Prosthecomicrobium sp. N25: one gene and its partner. The protein of the gene in region 1 binds, or shares a complex with, the protein of each later gene. Links are inferred from orthologs where the notes say so. Each region holds a gene or a part of one and is shown in the gene's direction. Other genes may lie near its edges.

The links.
Region 2: the proteins of ccmB (region 1) and ccmE are in contact, whole or in part, in a solved structure (PDB 8CE8), measured with the Escherichia coli proteins. The link is inferred for Prosthecomicrobium sp. N25 from one-to-one orthologs.

What each region holds. Positions count from the first base shown.
Region 1 is NZ_JBBCAT010000002.1:300,779-304,084, forward strand. The notes cover bases 52-3,010. They hold ccmB (heme exporter protein CcmB), read left to right. Parts: upstream 52-1,176; coding sequence 1,177-1,845; downstream 1,846-3,010. Other genes in these bases: acnA (aconitate hydratase AcnA), read right to left, coding at 52-280; ccmA (heme ABC exporter ATP-binding protein CcmA), read left to right, coding at 473-1,180; WBG79_RS16260 (Bcr/CflA family efflux MFS transporter), read right to left, coding at 1,861-3,010. Outside these bases: more of acnA, read right to left, coding at 1-51; more of WBG79_RS16260, read right to left, coding at 3,011-3,105; WBG79_RS16265 (MarR family winged helix-turn-helix transcriptional regulator), read right to left, coding at 3,102-3,306. UniProt on the Escherichia coli protein: Required for the export of heme to the periplasm for the biogenesis of c-type cytochromes.
Region 2 is NZ_JBBCAT010000001.1:1,539,101-1,542,417, forward strand. Bases 200-3,169 are described here. They hold ccmE (cytochrome c maturation protein CcmE), read left to right. Parts: upstream 200-1,444; coding sequence 1,445-1,894; downstream 1,895-3,169. Other genes in these bases: ccmI (c-type cytochrome biogenesis protein CcmI), read left to right, coding at 200-1,341; WBG79_RS07015 (heme lyase CcmF/NrfE family subunit), read left to right, coding at 1,968-3,169. Also shown: WBG79_RS07000 (hypothetical protein), read left to right, coding at 1-7; more of ccmI, read left to right, coding at 190-199; more of WBG79_RS07015, read left to right, coding at 3,170-3,317. UniProt on the Escherichia coli protein: Heme chaperone required for the biogenesis of c-type cytochromes. Transiently binds heme delivered by CcmC and transfers the heme to apo-cytochromes in a process facilitated by CcmF and CcmH.

The sequences.
Region 1 (3,306 bases):
CGGGCCGGAAGGCGATCTCGCGTTCGGCCTTGCCGCGGTTGTCGAGCCAGGCGGCGACGGCGCGGACGTCGTCGGCCGTGACGGTGCGGCCGTCCTCGTAACGGAGCAGGTTCTCGAGCAGCACCTTCATCGAGAAGGGCAGCCGTGAAACGCCGGCGAGGCCGTTCTTCTCCGCCTCGACAAGACTGAAATACTCGTAGCTCTTGGAGCCGACGGTCAGCGTCCTGCGCGCCTTGAAGCTGTCGAGGGATGAGGTCGTCACGGCACTTGTCCTTCCCATTGCGGACGGTCCCGCGCGCCGCGGTGCCGGGCGCGCTCCGCCGGGGCGGTGCGGGAAACTCGGCCGCAAGGCGATGAGACGGCACGTGCCGTCGCGGAAGACCGTCCCGGTCTCACCGGCCCCGCGACGTGTCGACGCGGGTTGCCGGCCTTGTAACGAATTTCGTATGAGGAGGCCAGTCAGACGAGAGTCGTGGGCGGCGCCGGGCTGCAGAATTTTTGTGCGGCGCAGCGACGGGCATGCGCGGAGGATCTCGGGAGCATGCCGGACATCATCCCAAGCCGCCTGGAGGCGCACGATCTCGCGTGCGAACGGGGCGGCCGGCTGGTCTTCACGGGCCTCGGCTTCACGGTCGCGAGCGGCGAGGCGCTGATCGTCACGGGGCCGAACGGGGCGGGGAAGTCGAGCCTGCTGCGGGTGCTGGCCGGGCTGGTGCGGCCGGCGGCGGGCAGCCTGGCGCTGATCGACGGCGACGCCGAGCTGAGCCTCGCCCAGCAGTGCCATTATTTCGGCCACCAGGACGCGCTGAAGCCGTCCCTGACGGTGGAGGAGAATCTCGGCTTCTGGCGCTCCTTCTACGACCAGCCGGCGCGCGGGCTCGACGAGGCGCTCGACACGGTCGGGCTCCAGCACCTCAAGGGCCTGCCGGCCGCCTATCTGTCGGCGGGGCAGCGTCGGCGGCTCTCGCTCGCGCGGCTGCTCGTCTCGCGGCGGACGGTGTGGCTGCTCGACGAGCCGACGTCGGCGCTCGACGCCGCCTCGGAGGCGCGTTTCACCGAGATCGTCGCCGGGCACCAGGCCGCGGGAGGCATCGTGGTCGCGGCGACCCATCAGCCCCTGCTCTTCTCCGAGGTTCGTGCCCTGGTGCTCGGGCGCGGGCCGGCGGGAGGCACGGCATGACCCCGGTCGGCGCGCTGTTCCTGCGGGAATTCCGCTTGGCGACGCGGATCGGCGGCGGGGCCCTGATGGGGGCCTTGTTCTTCCTGATCGTGGTCACCGTCATTCCCTTCGGGGTCGGGCCGGACCTCAACCTCCTGGCCCGGATCGGGCCCGCGATCCTGTGGATCGGGGCGCTGCTGGCGACCCTCCTGTCGCTCGACCGGCTGTTCCAGGCGGACCGCGACGACGGCACGCTCGACCTCATCCTGATGGGCGAGGAACCGCTCGAGATCGTCGTCCTGGTGAAGTGCCTCGCCCACTGGGTGGCGACGGGACTGCCGCTCGTGCTGGTCGCGCCGCTCCTGGCGGTCTTCATGAACATGGAGCCGGCAGCCATCGGGGCGTCGGTGGCGACGCTCGCGGTCGGCACGCCGGCGCTCACCTTCATCGGCGCCATCGGGGCGGCGCTGACCGTCACGCTCCGGCGCGGCGGCCTGCTCCTCGCCATCCTGGTCCTGCCGCTGACCGTGCCGGTGCTGATCTTCGGCGTGTCGGCGACGACCGCGGCCGTGACCGAACCGACGCCGTTCATGACGCCCTTCCTGATCCTCGCCGGGCTCGGGCTCTTTTCGGCGGTCATCGGGCCGGTGGCGGCCGCGGCGGCGCTCCGGTTCTCGAGCGAGTGAGGCGGGACCCGGGGCTCAGGTCCGCCGGGTCAGCCGGAGGTAGGCGATGTCGGCGAGGAGGGCCATCGCCATCATGACCGGCAGGATGGTGGCCAGCGCCTTGACGGGGTCGCCGAAGAGGGCCGCCGCCAGGCTGCCGACGAGGCCGCCGCCCATCTGCATGAAGCCGAGCAGGGCCGCCGCGGCGCCGGCCATGTGGGGGAACGGGGCAAGGGCCGTGGTCGACGGACCCGGCATGATGAGGGCGAGCGAGAAGGCGTAGACGCCGATCGGGCCCATCACGGCAATGTAGCTCGGCGGCACGGTGCGCATCAGGACGGCCAGCACCAGGGCGGCCGCGAGGCCGATCAGGATGCCGGGACGCACCAGCTTCTGGGCGTCGGTCTCGATCAGGAGCTTGCGGACCAGGAAACCGCCGGTCGCGAAGGAGCCGGTCTGGGCGATCATGCCGAGACCGAACTGGGTCGGGGTCAGGCCGGCCCGGTCGATCAGCACGAAAGGCAGCATGGTGCCGAGCGCGTAGAGGGCGCCGAGGGCGGTGCCGAGGACGGCGGCAGGCAGCATGAAGCGCGGCTCGCGCAGGAGCGTGCCGTAGGCGGCCACCAGCATGGCGGGTCGGGCGCGGGCCGGGTCGGGGGCGCGGTTGGTCTCGGGCAGGACGAACAGCACCATGCCCACCACCACAGCCCCGTAGACGACCATGAGGGCGAAGATCGCGTGCCAGCCGGCGAGGTCGAGCGTGATGCCGCCGATCGTCGGCGAGATGGCGGGGCCGAGCGCGAGCATGATGCCCATGGTGTTCATGATGCGCGCCGATTGCTGGCCCTCAAAGAGGTCGCGCACGATGGCGCGGGCGATCGCGACCCCGGCAGCGGCGCCGACACCCTGCAGGAAGCGGGCGGCCAGGAGCACGTGGACCGAGGGCGACAGCAGGGCCGCGAGGCTCGCCAGGAGGTAGAGACCCATGAAGGCGAGTGTCACCGGGCGGCGCCCATAGGCGTCCGAAAGGGGGCCGCAGGCGAGCTGGGCGAGCGCGAAGCCCGCGAAGTAGAGCGTCAGGGTCAGCTTGATGGTGGCGATCGTGGTGCCGAAGGCCGTCACGAGCGTCGGCATGGCGGGGGTATAGAGCGCCATCGAGATCGGACCGAGCGCGATCAGGATCGCGCCGATGACGGAGGTGCGGGTCGCGCTCAGGAGCGGGGCGGCGGCATCGGCGACGGGGGTGCCGGCCGGCGGCGCGGGCGGGAGAGGCTTGTTCATGCGGCGCAGGCCCCCGGTCCGTCCTGGAGGATGTCGAGGTTGGCGCGGATGCGCTGGAGCAGGTCGCGAAGGACCTCGATCTCGGCGGGCGTGAGCCCGGCCGAGACCTCGGCCTTGACGATGGCGGAGACGGACAGGACCCGCTCGACCATCTCGGCGGCGGCGGCCGTGGTGCGGACGAGCTTCGCCCGGCGGTCGGCG
Region 2 (3,317 bases), on another replicon or contig:
CGGCTGACGGCCTACGGCAGGCCGCGCGCCCCTTGACGGCGATCAAACCCTTGCCATCTTGGCCGGGCTAAGGAGGGTCCGCCATTGCGGTGGTGCCCCGGGAAGGATACCTGAGGCGGCAGGAGTCCGGTCCGTCGATCCGGCCGCAGGGCTCCCCCGGAAGATCTGGTCGCCCGAAAGCCCGGCAACATGCTCCTTTGGATCGTCTTCGCTGCCATGACTGCCCTTGCGGCGCTCGCCGTCCTGGCGCCCGCCTCGCGGGCCGCCCGGCGGGCCGCGGGGGCGGAGGCGAACGACGTCCACGTCTACAAGGACCAGCTCGCCGAAGTCGACCGCGACCTGGATCGTGGCCTGATCGCTCCGGCGGAGGCCGATGCCGCCCGTACCGAGATCGCCCGGCGGCTGCTGAAGTCGGCGCGCAACGCCGAGGAGACCGCCGGCGGTTCCGCCGGCCGACGCGGGTGGGTTGCCGCGGGCGCCGGGGTGGTGGCCGTCCCGGCCGTCGCCCTCGGCCTCTACCTCTCCCTCGGCCAGCCCGACCTGCCGGACCAGCCGCTCGCCACGCGGCTCGCGCGGGCCCCCGACCAGCAGACCATCGACGACCTGGTCGCCCGTGTCGAGGCGCACCTCGCCCAGAAGCCCGAGGACGGGCAGGGCTGGGAGGTGCTCGCCCCGGTCTACATGCGCCTGAACCGGCCAGCCGACGCCGCCCGCGCCTACGGCAACGCCATCCGGCTGCTCGGGTCCGATGCGCGCCGGCAGTTCGGCCACGGCATGGCCCTGACGGCCGCCGCCGGCGGCGTCGTCACCGCGGAGGCCCGCGACGCCTTCCAGAGGTCGGTCGAGGCCGACCCCGGCCAGGTCCCGTCCCGGATGTATCTCGCCCTCGCCCTCACCCAGGAAGGTCGCCACGCCGACGCGGTCGCGGCCTGGAAGGCGATCGTCGATGCCGCCAAGGGAGACGAGCCTTGGCTCGAACCCGCCCGGCGCGAGCTCGCTGCCGCGGAGAGCGCGGCCGGCCTGCCGCCCTCCGCGCCCAAGGCCCCGCCGTCCGCCCAGGCGCCGGGTCCCGGAGCCGACGAGGTCGCGGCCGCCGAGTCCATGCCGCCGGCCGACCGCAAGGCCATGATCGAGGGCATGGTCGCCCGCCTCGGCGAGCGGCTCGCCGCCGGCGGCGGCAGCGTCGAGGAATGGACCCGCCTGATCCGCTCGCTCGCCGTCCTCGGCCGTACCGAGGAGGCCCGCGACGCCGCCCGCAAGGCGCTGGCGGCCGTGGGGGCGAACGCCACGGACCGGGCGCGCATCGAGGAAGTGTCGAAGGGGCTGGGGCTGGCCCTGTGAGGAGCGGGACGGGTCCGGGCGTCGGCCCGGGCGGACGGTCCCGCATGGAGACGAGGGGAGGGGAGCCGCTGCCGGCGCCGCCGGACGGCCCCTGCGAGGAGCGATGACGAGGAAGCAGAGACGCCTGACCCTGATCGGAACCGCCGGCGCCGTCCTGACGCTCGCCGCGGGGCTCGTCGCCTACGCGCTGACCGACCGGATCGTGTTCTTCAACAGCCCGAGCGACGTGCTCGCCAAGACCCTGCCGCCCGACCAGCGCATCCGCCTTGGCGGCCTCGTCAAGGAAGGGTCGGTGAAGCGCGGAGACGGCACCACGGTCCGCTTCGAGGTGACCGACACGGTCGCCTCGATCCCGGTCACCTACACCGGCATCCTTCCGGACCTCTTCCGCGAGGGCCAGGGCGTGGTCACCGAGGGCAAGGTCGGGCCGGACGGCTTGTTCCGGGCCGACAGCGTGCTCGCCAAGCACGACGAGAACTACATGCCGAAGGAAGTCGCCGAGAGCCTCAAGAAACAGGGGCACTGGCAAGGCGAGACCCAGGCGAAGAAGTGAGGCGTCCTGGCGGCCGAGGGGGCCGCGGGACGCGCAAGGGGCCGCCGGCCCCGCTCGAGGACGGACGGAAGCCATGCTGGTCGAGATCGGACATTACGCCCTGGTGCTGGCCTTCGCGCTGGCCGTCGTCCAATCGGTCCTGCCGATCTGGGGGGCCCGCACCCGGGACGCTCAGCTGATGGCGGTCGCCGCGCCCGCCGCCCTGGCGCAATTCCTCTTCGTCGGCATCGCCTTCGGCCTGCTGACCCATGCCTACCTGGTCTCGGACTTCTCGGTCCTGAACGTCGCCGAGAATTCCCACTCCCTGAAGCCCTTGATCTTCAAGGTGAGCGGCGTCTGGGGGAACCACGAGGGCTCCATGCTCCTGTGGGTGCTGATCCTCGCCCTCTTCGGCGCCCTGGTCGCCGCCTTCGGCCGCAACCTGCCGGAGTCCCTGAAGGCCAATGTCCTCGCCGTCCAGGCCTGGGTGGCGAGCGCCTTCCTGCTCTTCATCCTGACGACGTCCAATCCCTTTGCCCGCCTCGACCCGGCGCCCCTCGAGGGCCGGGACCTCAATCCGATCCTGCAGGATTTCGGCCTCGCCGTTCACCCGCCGCTCCTCTACCTCGGCTATGTCGGCTTCTCGATCTCCTTCGCCTTCGCGGTCGCGGCCCTGATCGACGGGCGCATCGACGCCGCCTGGGCCCGCTGGGTCCGGCCCTGGACGCTCGCCGCCTGGATCTTCCTGACGCTCGGCATCGCGATGGGCTCCTACTGGGCCTACTACGAGCTCGGCTGGGGCGGCTGGTGGTTCTGGGACCCGGTCGAGAACGCCAGCTTCATGCCCTGGCTGGCCGGCACGGCGCTGCTGCACTCCGCCATCGTCATGGAGAAGCGCAACGCCCTGAAGGTCTGGACGATCCTGCTGGCGATCCTGACCTTCTCGCTCTCGCTGCTCGGAACCTTCCTGGTCCGCTCCGGCGTGCTCACCTCCGTGCATGCCTTCGCGACGGACCCGGCCCGGGGCGTCTTCATCCTCGCCATCCTGGTCCTCTTCATCGGCGGGTCGCTGGCGCTCTTCGCCTGGCGCGCCTCGACCCTGACGCAGGGCGGCATCTTCGCCCCGATCAGCCGCGAAGGCGCGCTCGTCTTCAACAACCTGTTCCTGACCGCCTCCTGCGCCGCCGTGCTGATCGGCACGCTCTACCCGCTCGCCCTCGAGGCCATCAACGGCGACAAGATCTCGGTCGGAGCGCCCTTCTTCAACCTGACCTTCGGGCCCCTGATCCTGCCGCTCCTGCTCGCCGTCCCGATCGGGCCCTTCCTGGCCTGGAAGCGCGGCGACCTGCTCGCCGCCGCCCAGCGGCTGTCCGTCGCCTTCGCGCTCGCCGCCGCCGCCATCGTGGCGACCTGGTGGGCGACGCGCGGCGGGCCGGTCCTGGCG